4 regions of the Citrobacter sp. CRE-46 genome follow, and region 4 is predicted to be linked to each of the others. Evidence: predicted binding sites of a transcription regulator. Region 4 holds the regulator's gene; each other region holds the start of a gene.

The links. Region 4 encodes CRP, which controls carbon source genes, mostly activating them, when cyclic AMP is high. Its sites were predicted from a motif close to ATGTGANNNNNNTCACAT; they were not measured.
Positions count from the first base shown of each region.
Region 1: the regulator CRP is predicted to act here: its motif matches at 4,510-4,527, upstream of AC534G_RS07770 (YfcZ/YiiS family protein).
Region 2: the regulator CRP is predicted to act here: its motif matches at 2,992-3,009, upstream of epd (erythrose-4-phosphate dehydrogenase).
Region 3: the regulator CRP is predicted to act here: its motif matches at 2,420-2,437, upstream of glpT (glycerol-3-phosphate transporter).

Region 1 is NZ_CM184341.1:1,654,353-1,662,395, reverse strand. Features, by position in the region: gene sixA (phosphohistidine phosphatase SixA) at 1-278, opposite strand, end outside; gene fadJ (fatty acid oxidation complex subunit alpha FadJ) at 488-2,635, opposite strand; gene fadI (acetyl-CoA C-acyltransferase FadI) at 2,635-3,945, opposite strand; gene AC534G_RS07770 (YfcZ/YiiS family protein) at 4,121-4,405, opposite strand; gene fadL (long-chain fatty acid transporter FadL) at 4,777-6,057, shown strand; gene mlaA (phospholipid-binding lipoprotein MlaA) at 6,120-6,875, opposite strand; gene AC534G_RS07755 (formate/nitrite transporter family protein) at 7,173-8,043, shown strand, end outside.
Region 2 is NZ_CM184341.1:855,411-863,453, forward strand. Features, by position in the region: gene AC534G_RS04150 (nucleoside/nucleotide kinase family protein) at 1-178, shown strand, start outside; partial or broken gene AC534G_RS04155 (ABC transporter ATP-binding protein) at 135-347, opposite strand; gene AC534G_RS04160 (glycoside hydrolase family 18 protein) at 546-2,870, shown strand; gene epd (erythrose-4-phosphate dehydrogenase) at 3,203-4,231, shown strand; gene pgk (phosphoglycerate kinase) at 4,271-5,434, shown strand; gene fbaA (class II fructose-bisphosphate aldolase) at 5,523-6,602, shown strand; gene AC534G_RS04180 (small-conductance mechanosensitive channel MscS) at 6,795-7,655, shown strand; gene argO (arginine exporter ArgO) at 7,864-8,043, shown strand, end outside.
Region 3 is NZ_CM184341.1:1,747,316-1,755,358, forward strand. Features, by position in the region: gene glpB (glycerol-3-phosphate dehydrogenase subunit GlpB) at 1-658, opposite strand, end outside; gene glpA (anaerobic glycerol-3-phosphate dehydrogenase subunit A) at 648-2,276, opposite strand; gene glpT (glycerol-3-phosphate transporter) at 2,547-3,905, shown strand; gene glpQ (glycerophosphodiester phosphodiesterase) at 3,909-4,976, shown strand; gene AC534G_RS08215 (LysR family transcriptional regulator) at 5,037-5,915, opposite strand; gene AC534G_RS08220 (MFS transporter) at 6,077-7,267, shown strand; gene yfaE (ferredoxin-like diferric-tyrosyl radical cofactor maintenance protein YfaE) at 7,271-7,525, opposite strand; gene nrdB (class Ia ribonucleoside-diphosphate reductase subunit beta) at 7,525-8,043, opposite strand, start outside.
Region 4 is NZ_CM184341.1:397,573-405,615, reverse strand. Features, by position in the region: gene AC534G_RS01900 (nicotinate phosphoribosyltransferase) at 1-411, opposite strand, end outside; gene prs (ribose-phosphate diphosphokinase) at 426-1,286, opposite strand; gene AC534G_RS01890 (NUDIX hydrolase) at 1,477-2,196, shown strand; partial or broken gene AC534G_RS01885 (hydrolase) at 2,241-3,300, shown strand; gene AC534G_RS01880 (YheU family protein) at 3,297-3,515, shown strand; gene AC534G_RS01875 (phosphoribulokinase) at 3,569-4,438, shown strand; gene AC534G_RS01870 (OsmC family protein) at 4,537-4,941, opposite strand; gene crp (cAMP-activated global transcriptional regulator CRP) at 5,250-5,882, shown strand; gene AC534G_RS01860 (YccS/YhfK family putative transporter) at 5,934-8,021, shown strand.

The DNA of each region.
Region 1 (8,043 bases), 1.3 Mb from region 4:
TGTAAATAGGCGCTGACCAGACCAACATCGCCGCAGGGAGTCAGCTCCGGCAAAACATCCACGCCGCCTGGCAGGTTCATGCATTCCCCCACCACATCCAGCGTTTGTTCGGCTCGCAGGAACGGGCTCACCAGAACACGTTCGATATCCACTTTTTGACCTTTCAGCCAGTTCGCCATCAGGCGAGATTCGTCACAACCACAAGAGGTTAAAGGACGAACCGAATCACTGGCGGCATCGAGGGCCGCGTCGCCGTGACGCATGATAAAAACTTGCATATTGCACCGCTTTTGTTAACCAGAATCACCAACACCAGTTAATCACGGCCCCTATTGACCGTGGTAACGATATGGTGGCCGGCATTGTGCCTTATCCATTCACCGAATGAAACGCTGTTTTTTACCTCAACGGCGTAAGTATAGTCAATCTCTGTTTACATTTTGAGCATGAGCCATACATTCAGTGCGGATTCATCCTACCTTTGACCTCATGAATTCAGGTCAGTTTCCCTACTATTCCAGAATCTTTCACCGCGTTCCGCCATCAGCAATAACTGCTCACACGGCGTAAACCGCGAGCCATATTGTGTTGATAGCCGTTGCAGAACCGCAACTACTTCACCCGCGCCGAGGGAATCCATATACCGGAACGGGCCGCCGAGGAATGGCGGAAAACCAATACCAAATACAGCGCCGATATCGCCATCACGGGCGCTGCGGACGACCTTCTCGTCGAAACAGCGAGCTGCTTCATTGAGCATTAACATGACACACCGCTCAGCAATTTGCGTGGCGGTGAGTCGAGCCTGGCCCTGAGCGCCAATAAGCGTATAAATTGCAGGGTCGACCTGTTTTTTGCTTTTACGCCCTTTCGCCCCATAAAGATAGAAACCACGACCATTTTTTCTACCTTTGCGATCGTCATTCAAAATTGAAGCAACAACATTTGCAGGCGCGCTAAAACGTTCTCCATACGCCGCTTCAAGCACAGGTATAATTTTAGTGCCCGTATCAATTCCGACCTCATCCAAAAGTTGGATTGGCCCAACCGGAAAACCAAACTTAACCAGCGCGGCGTCAATGGCTTCAACCCGCTCGCCTTCGGTTAACAGGCGTATAGCTTCATTGATGTAAGGCGCTAAAATGCGGTTAACGTAAAATCCGGCCTTATCTCTGACGACTATCGGTGTTTTACCCTGTTTTTTCGCCAACTTGACAGTTGTGGCAATAGTTTGCTCAGAGGTCGTTGCATGCGGAATGACCTCAACCAGCGGCATTTTTTCCACCGGGCTAAAAAAGTGCAAACCAATCACTTGTTCAGGTCTGGCAGCCTTAGCCGCAATATCACTAATTGGTAAAGATGAGGTGTTGGAAGCAAAAATAGTGTGAGGTGCGCAATTTTGTTCAACTTCTGCCACCATCTTTTGTTTTAACGCCAGATCTTCGAACACGGCTTCAATAACCAGATCGCGATGCGCAAAACCGCGATAATCGGTAGATCCAGAAATCAACGCCAACTGTTTATCGCGCTCGCTGGCTTTGATATGACGGCGACGAACTTTCGTTTCAAGCTGATCCCAACTGTACTTCAGCGCGTGGTTGATTCCCTTAGCAGTAATATCCTTGATACGTACTGGCAAGCCACCTTTACAGGCCGTCACATAGGCGATACCTCCGCCCATCAGACCGCCACCCAGAATGCCGACACTGTTTAGCGGACCGGACTTTGCATCACTACCTGGATCCTTTTTCACGTCGGTATTGGCAAAAAAGATGTGCCGCAGCGCCTGAGACTGGGGTGTCATCGCCAATTCCCCAAATGCGCGGGCTTCTGCGTCATAACCGCTACTGCTTCCCTGGGCAAGGCCGGTTTCAATGACCTCAAGGATACGTTCCGTCGCGGGATAATTTCCCTGCGTTTTTTGCGCCGTCTTTTTACTGGCCATACGGAATAGCAGCGCTCGCCCCAGCGGCCCCGCTAATACCCGCTCACGTACGGGCAGACTCCGATGTGAGGAACTCTCTTTTTTAGCCAGTTCAACGGCAGCTTCCAGCAAAATGGACAGCGGCACGACTTCATCCACCAGCCCCACTTTAAGCGCCTGTTTTGCGCGCAATTGTTTCCCTGTGAGGATCATATCCAGCGCAGTACTGACGCCAATAAGGCGTGGCAAGCGTTGCGTGCCGCCGGAGCCGGGCAACAGACCAAGCTGGACTTCCGGCAAACCCAGTACGGTTTTAGCATCATCGGTACAAATACGATTATGGCAGGCCAGCGCCATCTCCAGGCCACCGCCCAGACATGCGCCATGAATCGCGGCGATAACCGGGATCGGCAACGCATGGATTTCCGCCATAATCTGCTGCCCCTGGCGGGCCAGCGTTTCGGCTTCCTGCGCGCTGCGGCAGCTACCAATCATGTTGATATCTGCTCCGGCGATGAAGTTATCGGGTTTCGCTGAAATGAACACCACACCGCGCAGCGCTTTGTTGTCGCGAATTTGTTTCAGGATGGCCCGAACCTGAGAAGCAAACTCCGCTTTCAGGGTATTCATTTTCTCTCCGGGCACATCAATGGTGACAACAGCAATGTTATCCAGACGCACGTTTAGCGTAAAAGCCGATGTCATTTCCATCATTCCGCCTCCAGAACCATTGCCGCACCCAAACCACCTGCCGCACAGGCGGTGACTAAACCAAAGCCGCCGCCACGCCGGCGTAATTCATTGAGGGTTTGCGTGATCATTCGCGCACCGGTAGCAGCGAAAGGATGTCCATAGGCAATAGACCCACCCAGCACGTTAAATTTACTGTCATCAACCTCGCCAGTGGCATGCGCCCTACCCAACACTTCGCGGGCAAAACGTTCGCTGCCCAGCAACTGAAGATTCGCCAGCGTTTGTGCGGCAAAGGCTTCATGCATATCGATCAAGGTTAAATCCGTCATCGTCAGTCCAGCTCGCTCCAGCGCAAGCGGTGTTGACCACGCCGGTCCCAGCAGCATGTCCTGCCAGACATCAATTGCGGTGAAAGCATAGCTGCGTAAATACCCCAGCGGCACCAGTCCCAGCTCTTTCGCACGCGACTCCGTCATCAATATCACCGCGGCTGCGCCGTCCGTCAGCGGGGTACTGTTCGCCGCAGTGACGGTGCCGTGCTTTCGGTCAAACGCCGGACGCAGTTTGGCGTAATCGGCCAGCGTAGAGTTGCCGCGAATATTGTTATCTTCGGAAAGAGGATCTTTAAACGGTGGCGCGTAGGTGGTCATCACCTCATCGGCGAGCTTTCCTTCAGCCCATGCCTGAGCGGCACGTTGGTGAGAACGATGCGCCAGGGCATCCTGCTGCTCGCGCGTAATGCCATAGGTTTTCGCCATTTGCTCGGCCGTATCCCCCATGCGCAAGCCGGTGGAATATTCAGCGACGGCGGGGGGTACAGGCATCAGGTCACGCAAACGCAGCCGGGAAAACAGTTTCAGGCGTTGCCCTGTTGTGCGGGCTTTATTGACATCCACCAGCACGCGCGCCAGCTTTTTGCTGACGCCAATCGGCAGGACAGACGACGAGTCCGCCCCGCCGGCAATTCCGGCGCGAATTGTCCCCGCCATCAGGCTTTCCGCGACATTCGCTACTGCCTGGAAGCTGGTAGCGCAGGCTCGGCTTACGCTGTAGGCATCCGTGTGCACATTCATACCGGTTCCCAGTACGATTTCACGAGCAATATTGGGGGCTTCAGGCATTTGTACCACCTGACCAAAGACCAGTTGCTCGATCACATCAGCGGGTATTTCGCTACGCGCCAGCAGTTCACCAACAACCATTTTCCCCAAATCTACGGCGGGAATGCCATGAAATGCGGTTGCCTGACGGGCAAATGGCGTACGCAATCCGCTTACAATGGCGATGCGATCGCCCTGGCGGGTAACCAGCGGTAAAGCCTGACTCATAACACTCCCCTGTAAAAATAAAAATAAGTGGTCTGACCTGATCACAGTCTTAACCAATTTTTTACATTTAGCCAAGCGGAGAGAAAAGAAAGTGGGAGCTAAGACACAGTGAATAATCACTGACTGTTACGAAAATACCCTTGCTACCAGGCAGCAAGGGTATAAAGAGAAGGGATTAACGCAGGCCCAACTGGAAAATCAGCGTTTCAGCTTCACAAGCAAAAACAAAGTCAATATCCAGACGCACACCATCTGATTCTTCGGTAAAGGTAGAGGTGATTTGGCAAGGCTCAGATTCCACGCCACGCGCCTTTTCAGTCAGAGCGGCCAGCGTTTCTTCTGCCTCTGCGCGATTCGCGAACACACGGCTGTATGACGCGGTGCAATCGGAGTTGTCCATGATGGTGCCAACATCCATACAGCAGCAAACCGGGGTTTCATCAGCACTGCATTTACTCATTGTAGATTTCCTCTGTATTCGCACCTGAGGTGCCAGATAAACGATAGGGATATTTTACGCTCCCCTCTTTCGCCTCTCCAGTCGTTAATTGTATGAAATGCGATAAGTGACCGAAATCACACTTAAAAATGATCTAAAACAAAAATCACCCAAACAGGTGAGTGCGCATACCCGCAATTTTGCCAGCTGGATCGCGTTTCCGAGATCAGAATTGAAAATATTTATAAACATACTTGCAACATTTCAGCTGGTCAGACCTATACTCTCGGCACTGGTCTGATTTCTATGTCGTACCTCAGACCCTACACTTCGCGCTCCTGTTACGGTATGTAACATTGTTTGTATAAAAATAAATCTATGAGGTTATGGTCATGAGCCAGAAAACCCTGTTTACAAAGTCTGCTCTCGCAGTCGCAGTGGCAATTATCTCCACACAGGCCTGGTCTGCAGGCTTTCAGTTAAACGAATTTTCTTCCTCTGGCCTTGGCCGGGCATATTCGGGTGAAGGCGCTATTGCAGATGATGCAGGTAACGCCAGTCGTAACCCGGCACTGATTATGATGTTCGATCGCCCCACTTTTTCTGCGGGCGCGGTGTATATCGATCCAGACGTTAATATTTCCGGTAAATCGCCATTCACCGGACGTAGCACCGACGCAGATAACATCGCCCCTACAGCGTGGGTTCCCAACGCTCACTTCGTGATGCCTATCAACGAGCAGTTTGGTTGGGGGGCTTCTGTCACCTCAAACTATGGTCTGGCAACCGAGTTTAATGACAGCTATATCGTCGGTGAGTACGGTGGGAAGACTGATCTTAAAACGGTCAACCTTAACCTGAGCGGTGCCTACCGTCTGAATGACAGCTGGAGCTTTGGTGTTGGTTTTAATGCCGTTTACGCCGATGCAAAAATTGAGCGTTATTCCGGTGAGCAGACCGCCGCACTGCCGAAAGTAAGCCAGAAGATCGCCAGCCTGAAGGGTGACGAATGGGGCTACGGCTGGAACGCCGGTATTTTGTACGAGCTGGATAAAAATAACCGTTACGGCTTGACCTACCGCTCTGAAGTTAAAATCGACTTCGATGGTGATTACAAAAGCGGTATTCGTTCCCAGGCCAATGCGTTACCTGGCGCAGGCACCGCGTTCCCATGGGGAACAACCAATGCCACCGTTCCGGGTTCTTTGACGCTGAACCTGCCGGAAATGTGGGAACTGTCGGGCTATAACCGTATCGCTCCGCAATGGGCTATTCACTACAGCATGGCTTATACCAGTTGGAGCCAGTTCCAGGAGCTGAAAGCAACCGGCACCAACGGCCAGACACTGTTCTATAAAGAAGAAGGCTTTAAGGATTCTTACCGCATCGCGCTGGGCACGACCTACTATATGGATAAAAGCTGGACCTTCCGTACCGGTATCGCCTATGACGACAGCCCGGTTCCTGCAAGCAAGCGTTCCATCTCCATTCCAGACCAGGACCGCCTGTGGCTGAGCGCGGGTACGACTTACGCATTCAATGATGACGCATCTATTGATGTTGGTGTTTCTTATATGCACGGACAGAAAGTGACCGTCAAAGAAGGCCCGTATACTTTCGACTCTGAAGGTAAAGCCTGGCTGTTCGGTACCAACTTCAACTACGCATTCTGATTTTCTGCAGACATTAAAAAAGGTGAGCTTTTTTAGCTCACCTTTTTATTTGCCTCAATTCCTTACTCGGAATCAATATCTTTTAAATCATCCTGAATGGCTTTCGCGTTCGGGTTTTCTTCTGGTTTAAGTTTCCCGCCGTTCGCGATGAAGTCATGACGCTGGAAGTAGGCTTCACGTACCATGATGTAAGGATCGGAAGACTGACGCAGCAGACCGTCGGAATCAAGCAGCTGTGCGCGGGTTTCAATCCCTTCGACTGTCCATTTACCTATCGACAACGGCCAGGTCAGCCAGGACAGTACCGGATACAGCGTATCCACCATATCGCCACCATCATCGCGCAGCGTGAAGCTACCGTAGAACGGAAGCTGCATATACGGTCCGTAACCCACGTCATAGTGGCCTAACGTACTGCCAAAGCGGTGTGGTTCAACGCGCTGTAGCTTCGGATTCGCCATACCCGCCACATCGATAAAGCCGCCCATACCCAACAAGGTGTTCAGGAAGAAACGGGTAAAATGCACCATCCCCTGATAAGGATCGCCTTGCAGGAAATAGTTGACCATGACGGCCGGCTCTTCAAGGTTGCCCGTAAAGTTGCTCAAACCATTACGCGCCGGCTGCGGGACATAATCACGCCAGGCTACTGCTACCGGTCGAACAACATAGGGATCTAACACATTAAAGTTAAAGTTGTACATTGTGCGGTTGAACCCTTCAAATGGATCCGAACGCCCCTGCTGTTCAGTACCGGAGCTCGCACACCCCACCAAAAGTGTGGTTCCCAGCGCAAGCGCCGACAGGCGAAGCTTCATAAGTGTCTCCCTGTGTAATATGGCTATCGCTGATTGCCATCCATGACGGAACGATGACGTATCCGCCTGTTAAGATGTGAGCGATTGTAACAGCACGTCAAACGATGTCTATATACCCGGTCTTACTGATTTGATCATAGCCTGGTTATGCACACTACGCGGCGGTTCTATTTTAGCTAACCCGATAAAAACAAACGTTACCATTTTTGCTATCTCAGACTTTCTCCCGCTGATTTTCGGATAAAAACCGCTACGCTTTAGCAATACGTGCTTATGCAGGATTCGGCTATGAATGATATTGAGAAAGAAAAAATTGATCGGCACAGCGACGAAATCCAGGTCGAAAGTGATGAAAAGTTAGAAGGTAAAAAGATAGAGGTCGATGAGGACAGACTCCCCTCGCGCGCCATGGCGATTCATGAACATATCCGCCAGGATGGGGAGAAAGAGATGGAACGCGATGCGATGGCGCTGCTGTGGTCGGCCATCGCTGCCGGGCTGTCGATGGGCGCTTCGTTACTGGCAAAAGGGATTTTTCACGTGCAATTAGAAAGCGTGCCAGGTGGATTTCTACTCGAGAACCTTGGTTATACCTTCGGGTTTATCATCGTCATCATGGCCCGCCAACAGCTTTTTACCGAAAATACCGTCACTGCCGTACTACCGGTTATGCAAAACCCTACCCTCGGCAATTTTGGTCTGCTAATGCGCCTGTGGGGTGTGGTTTTACTGGGTAATATTATCGGTACCGGCATTGCGGCGTGGGCCTTTGAATATATGCCGATTTTTGATGAAGAGACCCGCGACGCCTTTGTCAAAATCGGTATGGACGTGATGAAAAACAGCCCAACAGAAATGTTTTCTAACGCGATTATTTCTGGCTGGCTGATTGCTACAATGGTCTGGATGTTCCCTGCGGCCGGTGCGGCGAAGATTGTGGTCATTATTCTGATGACCTGGTTGATTGCGCTGGGCGATACCACGCATATCGTCGTCGGCTCGGTGGAAATTCTCTATCTGGTCTTTAATGGTACGCTGCACTGGAGTGATTTCTTCTGGCCCTTTGCGTTACCGACACTCGCCGGAAATATCTGCGGCGGTACGTTTATCTTTGCGCTGATGAGCCACGCGCAGATCCGCAATGATATGAGCAACAAACGCAAGGAAG
Region 2 (8,043 bases), 460 kb from region 4:
TAATGCGCTTCGTTCGCGACTGGTAGGCCGTAAACTGGCTGGCGGACTATCGCAAGCTGACGCTGAGGCGTTTTATGAGCGTACCGACGGACCGAATGTTCGTCGGGTGCTGGAGGGGAGCCGACCAGCCGACTTTATGCTGGAGATGACGGTTGATGGTGAATATCGGATTGTGTGAGATTTTTGTTGTGTAACCTTACCACTCGTGAGAAATGACGCTGCGTAAACGCAGCGTCATGACTGATCGCCACAACGCTTGCGCCACGCGCACGGCACACCGCCAGCCAGTTATCAAAAACACTCAGCCAGTGCGCATCAAAATCCCGGCTCGGTTCATCCAGCAGGATTTAAATATAATGTTCGTATATTATTCATACTCAATTAATATCTTTTATTTTTTGTTTTTATTAATATTATGAATGCCTTTTGGTAATTCACTTAATATCTACATTGGTTTTTAATGATGTGTTTTGTTACTCTCAATTAAGTTGTTCACTAGTAATATATTTCCATTAGCATCATCAATAAACCAATAAGGATATTGTATGAAATTATCACCATCAATAATTGCGATGGCGGTGTCGGCATGTTTGCTCTCTACAAATGCGCTGGCGGCGTTAACTGCGAATGACGATACAAATAAGATTGAAGGCACGTATAGTAATTCTCTTATGCGGTCCACTGACAATGGTGAAAGTTGGCTGGAGCTTGTAACAAGTGATGGAACCAGTGCGGGGACAAATAACGATTTTCCCGGCACAGAAACGGTTGTTGTCGCCAACAAACTTGCCGATGTTATGGCGACGCCACTGTATGATTCAACGCAAAGCTATGGCACGCCGAATACCAAAGTACGTTATAACGGCTATTACTGGACCAACCAATGGTGGGCGAACCCAGGGGAAATTCCTGGCAGTAACTCGGTATGGTTAAAAGGGGCGGCGACCAATCTGGAAGCCAACATTATTGATACTTACAATTTTACGCCGTGGCAGGGTCAGCAGGCTGAAGAGTATCAGACACAGCAAAAAGAGAAAGTCGCTAAGCAGTCGCGAATTTATGGTTATTATCCGGAGTGGGGGGTCTATGCGGCGCATAACTATTTTACAACGGATAAAATCGCCTGGGATCTCATAACGCATATTACCTACGCTTTTGGCGTGGTAGAAAATGGCGTTGTGGTCACCCATGATACAGAGAAAGGCCCGACGTTAATGAAAGAAATTGCCACCGCCAGCAAACAGGCAGGGGTGAAAAATATTCTTTCTGTGGGGGGATGGACTAACTCAGAGGAAGGCGTGTTTGAATCAGCAACATCTACGCCTGAAGGTGTCGAGAAACTTGCACAAAGTATTGTTGACTACGTCGTAAAATGGCAATTCGATGGGGTTGATATCGACTGGGAATATCCTGATACCGATGTTGAAAAAACGCAGTTCACCAATTTGATTACCAGCTTACGTAATAAACTGGATGTACTGGGCAAGCAAAACGATATTTACTATCAACTCTCCGCTGCCGTGACGGTAAACCATAATAATATGGCCTATATCAATCCGGCGGTAACGGCACCATTACTCGATTCTGTCAACGTGATGGCGTATGACATTCACGGTGCATTTGATGCTATTACGGGCCATAACGCCCCGCTGTATGCCAATAGTCAGGATGAAGATCAGAAACTTAACGTCTCTTCGGCAATGAACGAATATGTTAACACTTGGGGTGTGGCTAAAAATAAACTGACCATGGGGGTTCCTTTCTACGGTCGTGGTTGGGGTAACGTTGAACCCACTGAAATCGTGAAGGGCTTGCCGGGACTTTTTGCTGCAGGAACCGCTACCGTCCACGGCGCATGGGATGATGAAGATCAGTACACTGGGACGAATCCGTTCTATGTGCTGCAGGAGAAAATTGCCAGCGGGGACTACACGCGGTACTGGGATTCGGAGTCTCACGTTCCCTATCTTTATAACGCAAAAACCAAAGAATTCCTGACCTATGATGATGAAGCCTCAATTACTGATAAGGTTAATTACATTAAAGATCAAGGAATTGGCGGGGCTATCATCTGGGATATCAGCGGTGATACCAGCGATCACACGCTGGGTAAAATCGTTGCTACATTAAAGTCTTCAGATAGTGGTGATGATGACAGCGATGACGATGGTGATGATAGCGATAGCACTCACGTTGTGTCGTATCTTTCCTTAGATCGTGGCGCTAAGAAAGGATTGTCTTACGATGGTGATACGGCGATGTTCACTGTGTATCCTGGCATTTATGCGGAGATGCCAGTGACGGAATTCCAAAGCGGCGTCTTTGATATGCGTCTTAACAATGTTTCTATCGCAAAAATTAATAAGGGTATCGTCGAAAACGGGGCTTTTTCAATCGATGGTCAGATTGCTAAGATCATCAGTAATGATGCGACGATGAAAGAAGGTGATGTCGTTTCCATCGTTCGTCAGGATGGCGAACAGGAGTATGTTGACGCCTCAAAAACAGTGAACCAGGAGATGCTTGGCAATGCGGTACTTGATACCAGCACCCAGTTAAGAGCTGTTTACATCGCACCTGCTAACGGAATTACCTATACTATTCAACTAAATATGGATGGCTATGCTGACTCACAGTATGATGTTTATCTTAACGACACCTTTGTAGCCAGAGCAAATACCTTAAAAACGGGTAAATGTTCAGCGGAACATATGACCTGTAGCTATTTAGGCGCACAGCGGATTTGGTACATCACCGATGCCAGCATTTCAGTTCAGCAGGATGACATCATCAAAGTGTATCATGTTGTAGACGGCGCGAAATCACTGGTGGCATCGCTGACAGTTCCCCACGGTATTTTCTACTATTAATGACGTAATCCCTCAGTTGCCCGGGAAGCGAATTCCCGGGCATTTTCGTATCAGCCCACCCTTACCAGGCTTTTTGGCTATTCTCAAAACGTGATGGGCGCGTTCTATTATTCCAGCTAAAATGTGACGCAAGTCAGATAACTGCGTTCTGTCGCTGGACAATCATTCCTTTTATTCCGCGTTTCGCTTATTCTAGCTGAAGCGTTTCAGTCGATTAAATGTTCGACAATTAACCAATTAGTCGCAGTTTGCGACAGGTAAGGTTTCCCTGAGCGATTTGCTGCATTACTCTGTCTGCCACATCGTTTCTGAGAAATCCTTGCAGGAGACCTATGACCGTACGCGTAGCGATTAATGGTTTCGGTCGCATCGGACGCAACGTGGTTCGTGCTTTGTATGAATCCGGGCGTCGGGCGGAAATCACCGTGGTGGCAATCAACGAACTGGCGGATGCTGCAGGCATGGCGCATTTGTTGAAATATGACACCAGCCATGGGCGTTTTGCCTGGGATGTTCGTCAGGAACGTGACCAGCTCATCGTTGGTGATGACGCGATCCGCATTTTGCATGAGCGAACGCTCGACGCGCTGCCATGGCGTGAGCTGGGTGTTGACGTTGTGCTGGATTGTACGGGCGTCTTCGGTAACCGCGAACACGGCGAGGCGCATATTGCCGCCGGTGCAAAAAAAGTGCTCTTTTCACATCCTGGCAGTCCCGACATCGACGCAACGGTTGTATTTGGCGTTAATCAGGATCAGCTGCGCGCTGAGCACCGAATTGTATCCAACGCCTCCTGCACCACGAATTGTATAATTCCCGTCATTAAATTGCTGGATGATGCTTACGGCATTGAGTCTGGTACCGTTACAACGATCCACTCTGCGATGCACGATCAGCAGGTGATTGATGCCTATCATCCTGACCTGCGTCGTACGCGAGCGGCCAGCCAGTCAATTATTCCGGTTGATACCAAACTGGCGGCGGGTATTACGCGAATTTTTCCGCAATTTAACGATCGTTTTGAAGCGATCGCGGTGCGTGTACCGACCATAAATGTGACGGCGATCGACTTAAGCGTGACGGTGAAAAAACCGGTAAAAGCCAGCGAAGTCAACCAGTTGCTGCAAAAAGCAGCACAAGGTGCATTTCATGGTATAGTTGACTATACGGAATTACCGTTGGTCTCTGTAGATTTTAACCATGACCCGCACAGCGCCATCGTTGATGGTACGCAAACGCGCGTGAGTGGTGCTCACCTGATCAAGACCCTGGTCTGGTGTGATAATGAATGGGGCTTTGCTAACCGTATGCTCGACACAACGTTAGCGATGGCTGCTATTGGTTTCAGGCTCGACGCTTGAGCGTCGACAAAACTTTAAGTATCAACGAGAGGATTCACCATGTCTGTAATTAAGATGACCGATCTGGATCTGGCTGGTAAACGCGTTTTTATCCGTGCCGACCTGAACGTACCAGTTAAAGAAGGGAAAGTAACCAGCGACGCGCGTATCCGTGCTTCCCTGCCGACCATCGAACTGGCCCTGAAGCAGGGTGCTAAAGTGATGGTAACTTCCCACCTGGGTCGTCCTACCGAAGGCGAGTACAACGAAGAATTCTCTCTGCTGCCGGTTGTTAACTACCTGAAAGACAAACTGTCTGCTCCGGTTCGCCTGGTAAAAGATTATCTGGACGGCGTTGAAGTCGCTGCCGGTGAGTTGGTGGTCCTGGAAAACGTTCGCTTCAACAAAGGCGAGAAGAAAGACGACGAAGTTCTGTCCAAAAAATATGCGGCGCTGTGCGACGTATTCGTCATGGATGCTTTCGGTACGGCTCACCGTGCGCAGGCTTCTACCCACGGTATCGGCAAATTCGCTGATGTAGCTTGCGCGGGTCCGCTGCTGGCTGCTGAGCTGGACGCGCTGGGCAAAGCGCTGAAAGAACCGGCTCGTCCGATGGTTGCTATCGTTGGTGGTTCTAAAGTTTCTACCAAACTGACCGTTCTGGACTCCCTGTCTAAAATCGCTGACCAGCTGATCGTTGGCGGCGGCATCGCGAACACCTTCGTTGCCGCTCAAGGCCACAACGTCGGTAAATCCCTGTACGAAGCCGACCTGGTTGACGAAGCTAAGCGTCTGCTGACTACTTGCGACATCCCGGTTCCGACCGACGTTCGCGTAGCGACTGAGTTCTCTGAAACTGCGCCGGCGACGCTGAAATCCGTTAGCGACGTGAAAGAAGACGAGCAGATCCTGGATATCGGCGACGCTTCTGCACAGCAGCTGGCTGAAATCCTGAAGAATGCGAAAACCATTCTGTGGAACGGCCCGGTTGGCGTGTTCGAATTCCCGAACTTCCGTAAAGGTACTGAAATCGTTGCTAACGCTATCGCAGACAGCGAAGCGTTCTCCATCGCGGGCGGCGGCGATACCCTGGCAGCAATCGACCTGTTCGGCATTGCTGACAAAATCTCCTACATCTCCACTGGCGGCGGCGCATTCCTCGAATTCGTGGAAGGTAAAGTATTGCCAGCAGTAGCGATGCTCGAAGAGCGCGCTAAAAAGTAAGCATTTAATGGGCAGGGAAACCTGCCCAATTATTAGCGCGCTTTAGAGCGCGCGCCCTTTCCAAGGCCGAAGATACAGGACTCGCAACATGTCTAAAATTTTTGATTTCGTAAAACCAGGCGTAATCACTGGTGATGACGTACAGAAAGTTTTCCAGGTAGCTAAAGAAAACAACTTTGCTCTGCCAGCTGTTAACTGCGTTGGTACCGACTCCATCAACGCCGTACTGGAAACCGCTGCAAAAGTTAAAGCGCCGGTAATCGTACAGTTCTCCAACGGTGGTGCTTCTTTCATCGCGGGTAAAGGCGTGAAGTCCGACGTGCCTCAGGGCGCTGCAATCCTGGGTGCTATCTCTGGCGCGCATCACGTTCACCAGATGGCTGAACATTACGGTGTTCCGGTTATCCTGCACACTGACCACTGCGCGAAGAAACTGCTGCCGTGGATCGACGGTCTGCTGGACGCGGGTGAAAAACACTTCGCAGCAACCGGCAAACCGCTGTTCTCTTCTCACATGATCGACCTGTCTGAAGAGTCTCTGGAAGAGAACATCGAAATCTGCTCCAAATACCTGGCGCGCATGTCCAAAATGGGCATGACCCTGGAAATCGAACTGGGTTGCACCGGTGGCGAAGAAGACGGCGTGGACAACAGCCACATGGACGCTTCCGCACTGTACACCCAGCCGGAAGACGTTGATTATGCGTACACCGAGCTGAGCAAAATCAGCCCGCGTTTCACCATCGCCGCTTCCTTCGGTAACGTACACGGCGTTTACAAGCCGGGTAACGTGGTTCTGACCCCGACCATCCTGCGCGACTCTCAGGACTATGTTTCTAAGAAACATAACCTGCCGCACAACAGCCTGAACTTCGTCTTCCACGGCGGTTCCGGTTCTACTGCTCAGGAAATCAAAGACTCCGTAAGCTACGGCGTAGTGAAAATGAACATCGATACCGATACCCAATGGGCGACCTGGGAAGGTGTTCTGAACTACTACAAAGCAAACGAAGCTTACCTGCAGGGCCAACTGGGTAACCCGAAAGGCGAAGATCAGCCGAACAAGAAATACTACGATCCGCGCGTTTGGCTGCGTGCTGGTCAGACAAGCATGATCACCCGTCTGGAACAGGCTTTCAAAGAACTGAACGCGGTTGACGTTCTGTAATTTACGCCGTTCTACGTGACATGAGGCCCGCCAATGCGGGCCTTTTTTATTGCCATTTCAACAGGCTGCTGGCAGAGATTTCTGTGATCTGTTTGGCAAAAATCAGGTTTATTGTTTACTCTTGTCAGATTGCCAGTCCCGGCGGGGCGGCTTTATTTTTTCCCATTTGGGTAAGCAAAAAAGGAATAGTGAATGGAAGATTTGAATGTTGTCGACAGCATAAACGGGGCGGGCACCTGGCTGGTCCGCAATCAGGAACTGCTGTTGAGCTATGCCGTCAACATCGTTGCGGCCATCGCCATTGTTATCATCGGTATGATTGTGGCGCGTATCGTATCAAACACCGTTAACCGTCTGATGGTGTCGCGGAAAATTGATGCAACGGTTGCCGATTTTCTCTCCGCACTGGTGCGCTACGGTATTATCGCTTTCACGCTGATTGCCGCGCTGGGCCGCGTTGGGGTGCAAACCGCCTCCGTGATCGCCGTTCTCGGTGCCGCAGGTTTAGCCGTGGGTCTGGCGCTGCAAGGTTCGCTGTCCAACCTTGCCGCCGGCGTGCTGTTGGTGATGTTCCGTCCGTTCCGCGCGGGTGAGTATGTAGACCTCGGCGGCGTAGCGGGAACCGTACTTAACGTGCAGATTTTCTCTACCACCATGCGTACCGTAGACGGTAAGATTGTGGTGATCCCAAACGGTAAAATCATTGCCGGGAACATCATTAACTTCTCTCGCGAACCGGTTCGTCGTAACGAATTCATTATCGGCGTGGCCTACGATTCCGATATCGATCAGGTGAAGAAAATCCTCACCGATATCATCCAATCCGATGAGCGCATCCTTAAAGATCGTGAAATGACGGTGCGTCTGAATGAGCTGGGCGCTTCTTCGATTAATTTCGTTGTACGCGTCTGGAGCAACAGCAGCGATCTGCAAAGCGTCTATTGGGACGTACTGGAGCGTATTAAGCGCGAGTTTGACGCCAACGGCATCAGCTTCCCGTATCCGCAGATGGATGTGAACTTCAAGCGTGTGAAAGAGAACGCGGCAGAGTAATCTATTTCTGCACCACGGTGCCGGATGGCGCTTCGCTTATCCGGCCTGGTCAGATTTCTATACTGTAGGCCGGATAAGGCGTTAGCTGCTATCCGGCAAAATATCCTCTCATTAATTTCTCTAATCTACGATTAATATTATCAATTTCCGCTAATGATTCTCCCGCGCTATAGTCTGCTCCTAAGAGAAATAGTTCGGGATGAGTAACGTGTTATCTTATTATTTTCAAGGGCTTGCGCTTGGCGCGGCCATGATACTACCGCTTGGTCCGCAAAACGCCTTTGTAATGAACCAGGGCATTCGTCGCCAGTATCACATCATGATTGCATTACTCTGTGCCATCAGCGATCTGGTGCTGATTTGCGCGGGGATCTTTGGCGGTAGCGCC
Region 3 (8,043 bases), 1.3 Mb from region 4:
TAATAATCATGTCGCAGGTTTTTGCCAGTGGCAGTAAAGCATCATAGAGCAGCGACCATTTATCTTCGTTGTCCAGCAGGCGCGCAATATTGACAGCGCGAAACTCGGTTGGATTATCACGCAGGACATCCAGTTCAGGCAGATCGATTTCCGCCGTCTCGACGCTGAGATTGCGCTGGCGCAGCGAGGCCGCGGCGAGATGCGCCTGAAAATCCAGTAAACCGCTGATACCGACAACGCAGATACGCTGTGCGGACAGTGGCCACACCGGAACTTCTGGGGAACTTAACCAGGTTGAGCGCAGGGTTCCCAACGGGGTTACGCGTTGATGTGACTGGTGTACTTTGCCCTGCAAATGCGTTCCGCATTCTTCCAGCAGATCCTGCGCCTGCTGGGCAAGATCCAGGACGTTCTGTGTTCCGATGATGCTATACGGATGCGTGGGCGCCTGAGTACGCAGCGCATTCAGACCGGCTTCTATCTCCATCACCGGTTGACCATCGGGCAAGTTGCTGAGCAAATCCAGTGAGCCGGAGGAAAAATGCAAGGCGCTTTGGCCGCGCGTGACAATCGTACAGCGCAACCCGCTTTTTTGCAGTTGCAGGCCGCACAGCAGTCCTGCCAGGCCGCCGCCGATAATGACGGTATCAAATTTCATCCTGGTGCTCCTTTTCCAGACCGCACAATCCCTGATAGACCCAGCGCGTGAATTCGCTTTCGCGCAGCGCGTCGCCCCAGGCGATAGGCTGCACGCCTTTCCAGCGCTCGTTGAGGAAATCGGAAAGCTGGGTAATAGATTGCGCAGCGGTGGTGACATTAAAACGTTGCAGCAAACCTGCGGCGCGGCAGGCGCACAATTCGCCCTGGCAGGTCCCCATACCAACGCGGGTACGGCGACGCAAATCCAGCAGGCTGTTGACGGTTAAATTCTCGACGGCGTATTGCACTTCGCCCGCAGTGACCGCTTCACATTCACAGACCAGGCTACGGTGCTGACGACCTTCGCTAAGCCACGCCGGGGTGCGATCGCCGTGACGGTAGACCGCCGAACCGCGCAACGGCGCGGGCAACGAAATTACGCGTTTCAGCGTGTGCTCGGTGGATTCCTGCGAGCCGGGCAGCGCGGTGTCTGCGGTGGTGCAAGGTTGAGAATTGCCCAGCTTACGGCAAACGGCATCGGTGGCCCATTCCGCCATCAGACGGTAGGTCATCAGTTTGCCGCCAGTAATGGTGATAAACCCATCCAGTCCGTCACGTTCAGCGTGATCGAACAGCACAATACCGCGGCTGACGTTACGACCGCTTGGATCGTCGTCGCTGGCGACCAGCGGTCGCACACCGGAGTAGGCGCGTAAAATGCGTGTTTTCGCCATAATCGGCGCCAGTTTCTCACCTTCGCGCAGCAGAATATCGACCTCTTCTGCGGTGACGCGGTTGCTGTCGATATCGTCGTAATCAATGTGCTGCGAGGTGGTGCCAATGAGCGAAATGGTATCGCCAGGCACCAGAATATCGGCGTCAGAAGGTTTACGGCAGCGATTAATGACATGCTGGTTTATGCGATGATCCATAATCAGCAGCGATCCTTTGGCCGGGAACATCCGGATACTCAGATCGGCATATTCGGCAATGCGCTGGCCCCAGATCCCGGCGGCATTCACCACCACCGGCGCATGCAGGGACTGCATCTCACCCGTCAGATGATTGCGCACGTTAACGCCGCAAACCGTTGTCCCTTCGCGAATCAGCCCCGTCACTTCATGGGCCGTTAAGATAACCGCGCCATGCTCACGCGCATCCAGCATGTTGGCGGCGGTTAAGCGGAAGGGATCGACCGTACCGTCCGGCACTTTAACTGCGCCAATCAACTGTGGGTTGACGGAGGGTTCGATAATGCGCGCCTGCTGAGGGTCAATCGCTTCTGCGCGAATACCGGCCTCTTCACAGGCGCGAATGAAGGTAGCCTGGAAGGAGAGCTCATCCTCCGGCAGGGTAATAAACAGACCGTCCGTCGGCTCAACGCAATGACGGGCGATACGTTTCAGAATCTGGTTTTCGCTGATGCACTCACGGGCAGATTCAGCGTCGGTGACGGCGTAGCGCGCACCGCTGTGCAGCAGGCCATGGTTACGTCCGGTCGCGCCCGTGGCGATATCGTGGCGTTCCACTAAGATGACGCGCAACCCGCGCAGCGCACAGTCGCGTGCGATCCCTGCACCTGTTGCTCCTCCGCCAATGATAATCACGTCACTTGTTTGCGAGTCGCGAGTTTTCATTGTTTTTCCTCACAGTTCGTTTTTTATCATTTAGCCACATAAAAAACATGGATTGTTTGATTTCGCGCATAATCGCTCATTATTCGAAAATGAAACGTGATTTCGTGCGCCTTTATGAACATTTGTCATAAATCTGTAACAATTTGTGCTGCGTTTCACATTTTTGTTAGGTATCTTTCCTTAACATCGCGGCCACACTGGAAGCGGTAGGGTAGTAATGACGAACTGCAGTGTTTACTTCGAATGAAAGACGGCCACGGAGGCTACGCTATGTTGAGTATTTTTAAACCAGCGCCACATAAGGCGCGTTTGCCTGCTACGGAGATCGATCCGACATATCGTCGATTGCGTTGGCAGATTTTCCTGGGGATTTTCTTTGGTTATGCCGCGTACTATCTGGTACGTAAGAACTTTGCCCTGGCGATGCCATATCTGGTTGAGCAGGGTTTCTCTCGCGGCGATCTGGGTTTTGCCTTGTCCGGTATCTCCATCGCTTACGGATTTTCGAAATTCATCATGGGGTCCGTTTCGGATCGCTCGAATCCGCGCGTTTTCCTGCCAGCAGGTTTGATTCTGGCTGCCGCAGTGATGTTGTTTATGGGCTTTGTGCCGTGGGCGACATCGAGCATTGCGATTATGTTTGTGCTGCTGTTCCTCTGCGGATGGTTCCAGGGGATGGGGTGGCCGCCGTGTGGCCGTACCATGGTGCACTGGTGGTCGCAGAAAGAACGTGGCGGCATTGTTTCCGTCTGGAACTGTGCGCACAACGTGGGCGGCGGTCTGCCTCCTCTGCTGTTCCTGCTCGGTATGGCCTGGTTCAATGACTGGAAAGCGGCGCTGTATATGCCTGCTTTCGGTGCGATTGTGGTTGCGCTGTTCGCCTTTGCGATGATGCGAGATACGCCGCAGTCTTGCGGTCTGCCGCCTATCGAAGAGTATAAGAACGACTACCCGGACGACTACAACGAGAAAGCCGAAGAAGAGCTGACCGCCAAGCAGATCTTCATGCAGTACGTACTGCCAAACAAACTGTTGTGGTACATCGCTATCGCCAACGTGTTCGTTTATCTGCTGCGCTACGGCATCCTGGACTGGTCACCAACCTACCTGAAAGAAGTGAAGCATTTCGCACTCGATAAATCATCCTGGGCCTACTTCCTGTATGAATACGCGGGTATTCCGGGCACGCTGCTGTGTGGTTGGATGTCGGATAAAGTCTTCCGTGGCAACCGTGGCGCGACCGGCGTGTTCTTTATGACGCTGGTGACTATCGCGACCATCGTTTACTGGATGAACCCGGCAGGGAACCCGAACGTTGATATGGCTTGTATGATTATCATCGGCTTCCTGATCTACGGCCCGGTCATGTTGATCGGTCTGCATGCGCTGGAACTGGCGCCGAAAAAAGCGGCGGGCACGGCGGCAGGCTTTACCGGACTGTTCGGTTATCTCGGCGGTTCTGTGGCGGCGAGCGCCATTGTCGGCTACACCGTTGACTTCTTCGGCTGGGACGGCGGCTTTATGGTGATGATTGGCGGTAGCGTGCTGGCGGTCATTCTGCTGGTGGTCGTCATGATTGGCGAAAAACGTCACCACGAAGAAGTACAGCTGAAACGTAACGGGGGCTAATTTATGAAAACCACATTGAAAAGTCTCAGCGTGGCGCTGATGCTGGCTGGTATGGTTGTTAGCAGCGCGGCGGTCGCCGCCGATAAAATCGTGATTGCGCATCGTGGGGCAAGCGGTTATTTACCGGAGCATACGCTGCCCGCGAAAGCGATGGCCTATGCTCAGGGCGCGGATTATCTGGAGCAGGATTTGGTAATGACCAAGGATGACCATCTGGTCGTCCTGCATGACCACTACCTGGACCGCGTCACCGATGTCGCTGAGCGTTTTCCGGATCGTGCGCGTAAAGATGGACGTTATTACGCCATCGACTTTACGCTGGACGAGATCAAATCGCTGAAATTTACCGAAGGCTTTGATATCGAGAATGGCAAAAAGGTACAGACTTACCCTGGGCGCTTCCCGATGGGTAAATCTGATTTCCGCGTGCACACTTTCGAAGAAGAGATTGAGTTCGTTCAGGGACTGAATCATTCAACCGGTAAAAACATCGGCATTTACCCGGAAATGAAGGCGCCGTGGTTCCATCACCAGGAAGGGAAGGACATCGCAGCGAAAACGCTGGAAGTGCTGAAAAAGTACGGGTATACCAGCAAAAACGACAAGGTTTACCTACAGTGTTTTGATGTCGCGGAGTTAAAGCGCATTAAAAATGAACTGGAACCAAAGATGGGGATGGATCTCAATCTGGTGCAGTTGATTGCGTACACTGACTGGAATGAAACCCAGGAGAAAAAGCCGGACGGTAGTTGGGTTAATTACAACTATGACTGGATGTTTAAACCGGGTGCCATGAAGCAGGTGGCGCAGTATGCGGACGGCATTGGGCCGGACTACCACATGCTGGTTGATGAGAAGTCGAAAAAAGGCAATATCTCGTTAACTGGCATGGTTCAGGACGCGCATCAGAACAAGATGGTGGTGCATCCTTATACTGTTCGTGCCGATCAGCTACCGGATTACACCACTGACGTAAACCAGCTGTATGACATTCTGTATAACAAGGCGGGCGTTGACGGGTTGTTCACCGACTTCCCCGACAAAGCAGTGAAATTTCTGAATAAAGAGTAATGGCACAAGGCCTGTGATGCACCTCCGGTCACAGACCTTATTGGATAACGTTATAAACTGTTAGATAAGGCCGTCTGCTGTCAACGTTTCCATACAAGCCTGCAGGAGAAATAAAGGGCTGCCGTCCACTGGCGGCTCTTTTGCCAGTAACGATATCTGTCGATAGAACGTCGGCTCCAGAGACACCGAGCGTATCTCCCCGCCAACGGCCTTCAGCGTTAACTCCGGTAATAACGCAATACCCAGTCCCTGACGAATAAAACTCATCGCGGTATCCGGATGGTTAAATTCGTATTTAATAACCGGCTCGATACCTTTCTCTTTAAATAGCGTCATGATGCTTAATTCATAGCGACCTTTACTGATAATCAGCGGTTCTCCCACCAGTTGTTCAACCGTAACCGCGGTATTGGCTGCCAGAGGATGGCTTTCGGGAACCACAACGGTAAATTTATCGCGATAGACTGGTACGCAGTACATGCCGCTCACCGGAAAATGCACAAATCCGGCATCAATGTCCCCACTGCGCAGGGAATCAACGATCGCCGTGCTGTTCTCTTCGAAGGGAATGATTTTGATGTGCGGATGATGCTGCTCGAAGTGGTGGATAATGCCCGGTAAAATGCAGGCGCAGGCGCTGGGAAAGCAGCCGATGCGCAGGGTTCGGGCTGGGTTTTTTCGCTCCTGCTCGGCAATCTCTTTCACCGCGTTGGTTTCTGCAACGATCATGCGCAGGTGCGGAACGATCCGCCTTCCAACCGGGGTGAGCTGAATGTCTTTACGGCGCTCGCGGATAAGACATTCGACTCCCAACTCTTCTTCAAGCGCCGAAATGGCCTGGCTTACAGCGGATTGGGTCATATACAGCCGCTTACTGGCTTCGGTAAAACCGCCGCATTCAAGCACGGTAAGCAGGGCGTGGATCTGGGTTAATGTCATTAGTTCCTTCTAATTAACAATATTAAAACGATTAATTTCTCTAATATGATGAATCTGTTTACACTTGCGGTCTACCGTATAAATCACATTTTGACGCACCTCTCCGTTGCTCAGTTGAGCTGAGCGTTGCCTGCGTGCGCCGTCTGGACAGGCTGTCGAATATGAAAGAAAAACTGTGGACGAAAGATTTTTGGGCAATCACGATCATTAGCTTCATTATATTCTTTGTGTTTTATGTCCTGCTCACGTTATTACCGATCTATATTTCGGATCGCCTGCACGCCACGCCGGATAAAGCCGGCTTATTGGTCACCTTCTTTTTAGGTGCCGCAATTGTTGTGCGTCCGTTTGCCGGGCAATGGGTGGGGAAATATTCGAATAAAACGATTCTGGTGCTCTCTTCTCTGGCCTTTTTGGTTGTCACTGCGCTGTATCCTGTTTGCCACTCAATTGAATCGCTGCTGTTTATTCGGGTGCTTCATGGGGTGACGTTTGGCGTCATTACCACGGTAAAAGGAACGATTTCCGCGCGGCTGATACCGGCCTCCCGACGTGGGGAGGGCATCAGTTTTTTCTCTTTGGCCATGGGACTGGCAATGGTTGTGGGGCCGTGGGTAGGGCTGAATATGGCACGCTGGGAAGCTTTTACCACCGCATTCTGGCTGTGTAGCGCGGTTGCCGTACTGGGTATTATCCTGTCATTGATCGTCGCCGTACCGCCGGTCATCCGTCATGCCGACGGCTCAAAACCGAAGCTGGGATTTGCGGCAATGTTTGATCGCGCCGCGCTGCCTTTCGCGATGGTGACGTTTTTCATGACTTTCTCCTATGCGGGTGTTTCTGCTTTTCTCGCGCTGTATGCGCGCGAGTTGGATCTGATGGCCGCCGCCAGTAATTTCCTGTTGTGCTACGCCATTTGTCTGATGATCTGTCGAACCTTTACCGGCAATATTTGTGATAAAAAGGGGCCGAAATACGTGGTATATCCGTGTTTGCTGGCCTTTACCATCGGACTGGTGGCGCTTGGCTACACCAACGGCAGTATCATGATGATTACTGCCGGGGGATTAATCGGCATTGGTTACGGCTCAGTCACGCCGGTATTCCAGACACAAATTATTAGCTCGGTGGAGCCGCATAAAATTGGCATCGCCAATTCGCTTTTCTTCAATGCGATGGATGCGGGAATGGCGATCGGCGCGTTCATTATGGGGATGATGGTCGAGGGCGTGGGCTATCGGGCGATTTATCTGGTAGGGGCCCTGCTGGTGGTTTTAGCCGGGGCGCTGTACATTGCGCAGATGAAGCGCCGCGGGGCGATGCCGTTAGTTAGCGCACACGAAGTGCACTAACCGTTACAGCTCGATTTCAATATCGCCTTTTGCCCGGCAACAGCAGGGCAATATTTCTCCCGGCTGAATAAAGGCCAGAGGCTCGGCGATCCAGTCCACCTGTCCCGCCACCAGGCGGGTACGGCAGGAACCACAGTAACCCTCACGACACTGGTATTCGACTTCAACATTGTGCGATTCGAGTGCGGCAAGCAGGGAGGGGGGTTCATCCTGGCACAGCAGCTGTGTGCCAGAGATGCGCAGAGTAACGCGGCCCATCAGAGCTGGAAGTTACTCAGATCGTCGGTATCAACCTCGGAGTCGATCTGGCCGACCAGATAAGAGCTGACTTCCACTTCCTGCGGCGCAACCTGTACGTTATCGGACACCAGCCAGGTATTGATCCATGGGATCGGGTTAGAACGCGTCTGGAACGGCAGATCCAGCCCAACAGCCTGCATACGAATGTTGGTGATGTACTCAACGTACTGGCACAGAATATCTTTGTTCAGACCGATCATCGAACCGTCACGGAACAGATAGTCCGCCCACTCTTTCTCTTGCAGCGCGGCCTGCACGAACAGGTCGTAGCACTCTTGCTTACACTCTTCTGCGATTTCCGCCATCTCTGGGTCGTCTACACCGCTGCGCAGCAGGTTCAGCATGTGCTGTGTACCGGTCAGATGCAGAGCTTCGTCGCGGGCGATCAGACGAATAATTTTCGCGTTGCCTTCCATCAGTTCACGTTCGGCGAAGGCGAAGGAGCAGGCGAAGCTGACGTAGAAGCGAATGGCTTC
Region 4 (8,043 bases):
AAACTCAGGTTGGGTGTTGATGATAGTTAAAACGGGCACCGCCATCGGCACCTTGCTGCCTTCATCCAGCGCTTTGATGTGCAACGGCAGATAGCCCAACTGATGCAGGGCGCGGATATGATCAACCGCTACCGCATCTTTGCCGAGATAGCTGTCCATGACCTGTTTGTATTCACTGACCACCTCGTCTTCCGGACGGGCAAAGAATGCCTCGTTAAACAAATCAACCAGAAACCACTGCAGAAAACCTTGCAGGCCAAAAAACACCAGTTTGCCATCCGCCAACGGCGAGGAGAAAAAGCGATCGCTGCGCGGGGTAAAGTTGGAATACACGCGGCTGGTTCCTTGCGGATACTGTACGCGGTGAGAAACTTTGTAGCCGTCGATAGCCAGAATCGGGTTCATTTTCATAATCAGTATTTCCCTCAGGCGCGGTAAATCGCGTCAATGTCGATAAGCTCAAGCTGCGGATGTTCCAGCGTCGGGGCAGCGAAAGAGGTGGTGGTGTAGATAGCATCAATACCGTTCGCAAACAGGTGTTCAACGCCCTTAGAGAAAATACCGTGGGTGATATACAGGCAGACGCTACGGGCACCTGCATCACGGAGTACCTGCGCAGAACCAATGAACGTACCGCCAGCGTCACACAGGTCGTCAACAATCAGCATATCCCGGCCCCTGACGTCTCCGGCGACTAAAGCAAACCCCGTCAGCTTGCCGCTTGCCACATCGCGTTTTTTGCTCAGGACGGCGTACTCCGCTACACCGACCGCTCTGGCAATGGCATCAATTTTCTTCAGCGATCCGGCATCAGGGGCGACCAGCATTAGCACTTTTTGCCGGAACTGCCGCTGCAAGGTCGCGCTGTGCAGCAGGCAAGTCTCTTGTGAAATCGCCACAAAATTATTGATAACTGCCGCCGCCGCGTCACTGTGCGGATCGAGCACCTTCACCCTATCGAATTGCAGCGTATTAAGCTGGCTGGCAAAGACTTTCAGCGCAAAGCTATCACCCGCCACCATATGGCGATCCTGACGAGCCCACGGTAACCAGGGAAGTTCGAGATGACTGACCAGCACATCCGTTTGATGGCGAACCGCCTCCACCAGTTGCGCCAACAGCATAAAGTCGTTCATATCGCGCATCGCCGTCGCACGAATGCGCATCAGGCGAGCAAAGGGTGGTAATGCTTCAGTAACCTTCAACCAGACGGCGCCATCAGGAAAAACACCGTGTGTCATTCCGTAGCTCTGGTCGTCCAACGTTAGTGTCAGTTTTATGTTCATCACGCTCACCCCTTAATTGTGTCCCTTCGACACAATTAATAATGTCCCTAAGACACATACAAAGCAAGCAAAAGTGCATTATTTTTAGGGCATCGCATAATCCACTGATAAATAATAAGAAAAAACGAACCTTGCCCCCCGGTATTGGGCTGGTACACTTGTGGGCGTTGCAAATCATCGTGAGTACCTTATGACCACCGAAGCCGACTACCTGAATCAATACGATGCCCGCCGCTTTCCCACACCACTGGTGACGGTCGATAGCGTGCTGTTTACCCTGCATCAACAGGCGCTGTGCGTATTACTGGTTGAACGAGCAAACCAGCCGCAAAAAGGGCGTTGGGGATTACCAGGTGGCTTCATTGATATCGCGCGCGATGACTCCACTCGCGCCACAGCGCTGCGCAAGCTCACTGAAAAAACAGGAGTTTTGCCTTCGTGGCTGGAACAACTGGATACTTTTTCCGGCCCGGATCGCGACCCGCGCGGCTGGAGTCTGACAGTCGCCTGGTTTGCGCTAATCGCCTGGGTAGACTGTGCGCCGCACATCGCCAGCGTCAGCAATGCCCGTTGGGTGCCGGTTGATGAGCTGAAAAATTATTCACTCGCGTTCGACCACGGAGACATCATTACGGCGGCCCTGCATCGCTTGCGGCAAAAAACAATGTACTCGCTACTGCCCGTATACTGCTTGCCGGAGACATTTACCCATGGGCAACTGCTCGAAGCCACCGAGGTGATCCTCGGTCAGTCGATCCAGCGTAAAAGTCTGATTCGCCGCTTTGAAGCGTCAGGAATGTTTGAAGATACCGGAGAAAGCGTGGCGACAGGGACGCGTAAAGCTCGCCTGTGGCGACGAAAGCCCGACGTCGATTTTCATTTTTTCTCGCGTAACCTGCTGACTGACTAGCGACAAAATCACATATTGGCTAACCCGCAAGCGCTGCGCGCGGTATAGTTATTCTTTCCGATTATTAATTGCTCTGGTGTTATGGTTGAAATCACATCCACAGAAATGATCCCACCTACTGATGATTCGCGAGAATTCCGCCCTATGCGCGGTATCAGTAACCGCCATTTGCAGACAATGCTGCCGCGTTTAATTCGCCGCAAGGTGAAGTTCGACGCCCATTGGCAGCGTCTGGAATTACCCGACGGTGACTTTGTCGATCTGGCATGGAGTGAAGATCCGCAACAGGCGAAGCACAAACCGCGCCTGGTGGTTTTTCACGGTCTGGAAGGCAGTCTGAACAGCCCGTACGCACATGGCCTGATTGAAGCAGCGCAAAAGCGCGGCTGGCTGGGCGTGGTGATGCATTTTCGCGGCTGCAGCGGCGAACCAAATCGTCTCAACCGTATTTATCATTCTGGTGAAACAGAAGATGGCACCTGGTTTTTACATTGGCTGGAACGCGAGCTTGGTCGTGTGCCGACCGCGGCGGTCGGCTATTCACTCGGCGGGAACATGCTTGCCTGCCTGCTGGCCAAAGAAGGCAACGATATTCCCATTGATGCAGCGGTTATTGTCTCTGCGCCTTTCGTGCTGGAAGCCTGTAGTTACCATATGGAGAAGGGGTTCTCACGCGTCTACCAGCGCTATCTGCTCAATCTGTTGAAAGCTAACGCCTCGCGTAAGCTACAGGCCTATCCGGGTTCGTTGCCGGTGAGTCTGACCCAGTTGAAATCCCTGCGTCGCATTCGAGATTTTGACGATCTCATCACTGCCAAAATCCACGGTTTTGCCGATGCTATAGACTATTACCGCCAGTGTAGCGCCATGCCATTGCTTAATCAGATCGCCAAACCGACGCTGATTATCCATGCCAAGGACGATCCGTTTATGGATCATCACGTGATCCCTGAACCGGAAAACCTGCCCTCACAGGTGGAGTATCAGTTGACTGAACACGGCGGACACGTCGGATTTATTGGCGGCACAGTGCGCCGCCCTGAGATGTGGCTGGAATCCAGAATTCCCGACTGGCTGACAACGTATCTGGAGGCGTCATCATGATTATCCCCTGGCAAGACATCTCCCCGGACGCGCTGGACAATCTGATTGAAAGCTTTGTCTTGCGCGAAGGTACCGATTATGGTGAACATGAACGTTCGCTCGAACAAAAAGTCGCCGACGTCAAACGCCAACTACAATCAGGTGAAGCCGTCCTGGTGTGGTCCGAACTGCATGAAACGGTCAACATCATGCCGAGGAAGCAGATTCACGAGTAATTCGTAGCCGACGGCTGACTATAATAAAAAATCAACCTATTCATGGAGTTGTTATGTCTGCCAAACATCCGGTGATTGCGGTAACAGGATCCAGCGGCGCGGGGACCACCACCACCAGCCTCGCGTTTCGTAAAATTTTCGCGCAGCTAAATCTGCGCGCCGCCGAGGTGGAAGGTGACAGTTTTCATCGCTATACCCGTCCGGAAATGGATATGGCGATTCGCAAAGCGCGCGATGCCGGGCGACATATCAGTTATTTCGGGCCCGAAGCCAATGACTTTGGTCTGCTGGAACAAACCTTCATTGAATACGGCCAGACGGGAAAAGGTCAGTCGCGTAAATATCTGCACACCTACGATGAAGCCGTACCGTGGAACCAGGTCCCGGGAACGTTTACCCCCTGGCAGCCATTGCCTGAACCGACGGATGTCCTGTTCTATGAAGGGCTACACGGCGGCGTCGTCACCCCACAGCAAAATGTGGCCCGGCATGTCGACCTTCTGGTCGGCGTAGTGCCGATCGTTAACCTGGAATGGATCCAGAAACTGACCCGCGATACCAGCGAGCGTGGACACTCGCGTGAAGCGGTGATGGACTCGGTTGTGCGCTCAATGGACGATTACATCAATTACATCACGCCGCAGTTTTCCCGTACGCACATTAACTTTCAGCGCGTACCCACCGTCGATACCTCAAACCCCTTTGCTGCCAAGAGCATTCCGTCGCTGGATGAAAGCTTTGTGGTCATTCATTTTCGTAATCTGGAAGGGATCGACTTTCCGTGGCTTCTGGCCATGCTGCAAGGCTCATTCATTTCCCACATCAATACATTAGTCGTACCTGGCGGCAAAATGGGTCTGGCGATGGAATTGATTATGCTGCCGCTGGTCCAGCGACTGATGGAAGGTAAAAAGATAGAGTGAGGTACGGGATGTGCCCGACGGCGCTACGCTTATCGGGCCTACGAATCGGTATCGTCCTGTAGGCCCGATAAGGCCAAGCTGCCATCCGGCTTCACGTATTACGCAGCAACCACTTCATAGGAGTGGGTAATATTCACCGCCTTTTCCAGCATCAATGCCACGGAACAATATTTTTCCGCCGAGAGATCGACGGCGCGGGAGACCGACGCCTCTTTCAGATCGTTGCCGGTGACGATGAAATGCAGATTAATGTGGGTAAACAAACGCGGCGCTTCTTCACGGCGCTCAGAGGTGAGCTTCACTTCGCAGTTGGTCACATCCTGACGCCCTTTTTGCAGGATCGACACCACATCGATCGCGCTACAACCGCCTGCAGCCATTAATACCATTTCCATCGGGCTCGGCGCTTTATCACCGGAGTTACCGTCCATCAAAATTTGGTGGCCAGAGGCGGACTCACCGAGGAAGGTTAACCCCTCAACCCACTTTACACGCGCTTGCATATTTCGTAACTCCAATGTTTCAATTTTCCTGACAGATTACGCGTACATAACAATTCTCGCAACGGAAGGCGACCTGCGTCATGCTGAAGCGAGACACCAGGAGACACACGGCGAAAGCTATGCTAAAACAGTCGGGATGCTACAGTAATACATTGACGTACTGCATGTATGCAGAGGACATCACATTACAGGCTGCAGTATATTTTTAGTAGCCCCCTTCCCAGGTAGCGGGAAGCACATTTTTGCAAACCCAGAGGCAGCGTCGTTTTCTGGCTCTGGAGACAGCTTATAACAGAGGATAACCGCGCATGGTGCTTGGCAAACCGCAAACAGACCCGACTCTCGAATGGTTCTTGTCTCATTGCCATATTCATAAGTACCCATCGAAGAGCACGCTGATTCACCAGGGTGAAAAAGCGGAAACGTTGTATTACATCGTTAAAGGCTCAGTGGCAGTGCTGATCAAAGATGAAGAAGGGAAAGAAATGATCCTTTCTTATCTGAATCAGGGCGATTTTATTGGTGAATTAGGCCTCTTCGAAGAAGGCCAGGAACGTAGCGCTTGGGTACGGGCCAAAACCGCATGTGAAGTCGCTGAAATTTCCTACAAAAAATTTCGCCAATTAATCCAGGTCAACCCGGATATTCTGATGCGCCTGTCTTCTCAGATGGCTCGTCGCCTGCAGGTCACGTCTGAAAAAGTAGGCAACCTTGCCTTCCTCGACGTCACCGGCCGTATTGCCCAGACTCTGCTGAATCTGGCAAAACAGCCTGACGCGATGACTCACCCGGACGGTATGCAGATTAAAATCACCCGCCAGGAAATCGGCCAGATCGTTGGCTGCTCCCGTGAGACCGTTGGTCGTATTCTGAAGATGCTGGAAGATCAGAACCTGATCTCCGCTCACGGTAAGACCATTGTCGTTTACGGCACACGTTAATCCCATCGAAATGGCGCGTTACCCGGTAGCGCGCCATTTTTGTTTGTTCCGATGTGGCGAAGACTGATTTATCACCCCGAGATCAACTACGCACTACGGCAGACGCTGGTGCTGTGTTTACCTGTGGCTGTCGGTCTTATCATTGGTCAGCTTCATCTGGGGCTTCTGTTTTCCCTCGTCCCTGCCTGTTGCAACATTGCCGGTCTTGATACCCCGCATAAACGCTTTTTTAAACGTTTAGTTATTGGCGCATCGCTGTTTGCCGGTTGCAGCCTGATCATGCAGTTACTGCTGGCGCAAGATATACCACTGCCGCTCATCCTCACCGGCCTGACGCTAATTCTTGGCGTAACCGCCGAGCTAAGCCCGTTGCATGCGCGACTGCTGCCAGCCTCACTCATCGCGGCAATTTTCACGCTAAGCCTTGCCGGGAACATGCCCGTCTGGGAGCCATTGCTGATCTATGCACTGGGTACGTTGTGGTACGGTCTGTTCAACTGGTTCTGGTTCTGGATGTGGCGTGAGCAGCCACTGCGTGAATCGCTTAGCCTGCTGTACCGCGAATTAGCCGATTACTGTGAGGCCAAGTACAGTCTGCTGACCCAGCATGCCGATCCAGAAAAAGCGCTGCCTCCGCTACTGGTTCGTCAACAAAAAGCGGTGGATTTGATTACCCAGTGCTACCAGCAAATGCACATGCTGTCGGCGCATCACAATAATGAATACAAGCGACTGTTGCGTGCCTTTCAGGAAGCGCTCGATTTGCAGGAACATATTTCAGTTAGCCTGCATCAGCCGGAAGAGGTGCAAAAGCTGGTCGAGCGAAGCCACGCGGAACAGGTGATTCGCTGGAACGCGCGCACCGTCGCCGCCCGCCTGCGCGTCCTGGCCGATGATATCTTGTATCACCGCTTACCGACCCGTTTCTCAATGGAAAAGCAAATTGGCTCGCTGGAGAAAATCGCCAACCAGCATCCGGATAATCCGGTAGGACAGTTTTGCTACTGGCACTTCAGCCGTATCGCCCGCGTGCTACGGACCCAGCGCCCGCTGTATGCCCGAGATTTGATGGCGGACAAACAGCGGCGGTTGCCGTTGATCCCGGCGCTGAAAAACTATCTGTCGTTGAAATCCCCGGCGCTGCGTAACGCCGGGCGCATTAGCGTCATGCTGAGTATCGCCAGCCTGATGGGCAGCGCCTTACATCTGCCTAAACCTTACTGGATTTTGATGACGATCCTGTTCGTCACGCAAAATGGCTATGGGGCGACCCGAGTGCGTATTTTGCATCGTTCGGTGGGTACGCTCGTCGGACTGGTGATTGCCGGCGTCACATTGCACTTTCATATTCAGGAAGGTTTCACGCTGGCAGGCATGTTGCTGATCACATTAGGCAGCTATCTGATCATTCGCAAAAACTACGGCTGGGCCACCGTCGGCTTTACGGTTACGGCGGTGTACACCCTGCAACTGCTGACGCTGAACGGGGAACAATTTATCGTGCCGCGGTTTGTCGACACGGTGATTGGCTGCTTAATCGCCTTTGGCGGCACGCTCTGGCTGTGGCCACAGTGGCAGAGTGGTCTGTTGCGTAAGAACGCCCACGATGCGTTAGAAGCCGACCAGGAGGCTATTCGCCTGATCCTCAGCAACGATCCGCAGGCCACGCCGCTGGCGTATCAACGCATGCGGGTCAACCAGGCGCATAACACGCTGTTTAACTCACTGAATCAGGCAATGCAGGAGCCGGGATTCAACGCGCACTATCTGGCGGATATGAAACTGTGGGTCACGCACAGCCAGTTTATTGTCGAACACATCAACGCGATGACCACACTGGCAAGGGAACATACGATGCTGACGCCAGATTTGGCGCAGCGGTATCTGGAGTCCTGCGAAATTGCGCTCCAGCGCTGTCAGCAGCGGCTGGAGTATGACGGACCGGGAAGCTCGGGCGATGTGAATATTCTCGAAGCGCCTGAAATGCTGTCCCACGGTCCATTAAGCACCCTGGAGCAGCATCTGCAGCGAATCTTGGGGCATCTGAACACCATGCACACCATTTCGTCGGTAGCATGGCGTCAACGACCCCACCACGGGATCTGGCTTAGCCGTCGGTTGCGGGACATGAAAGGTTAAGATCGGCTGCCGGATGCGCTAC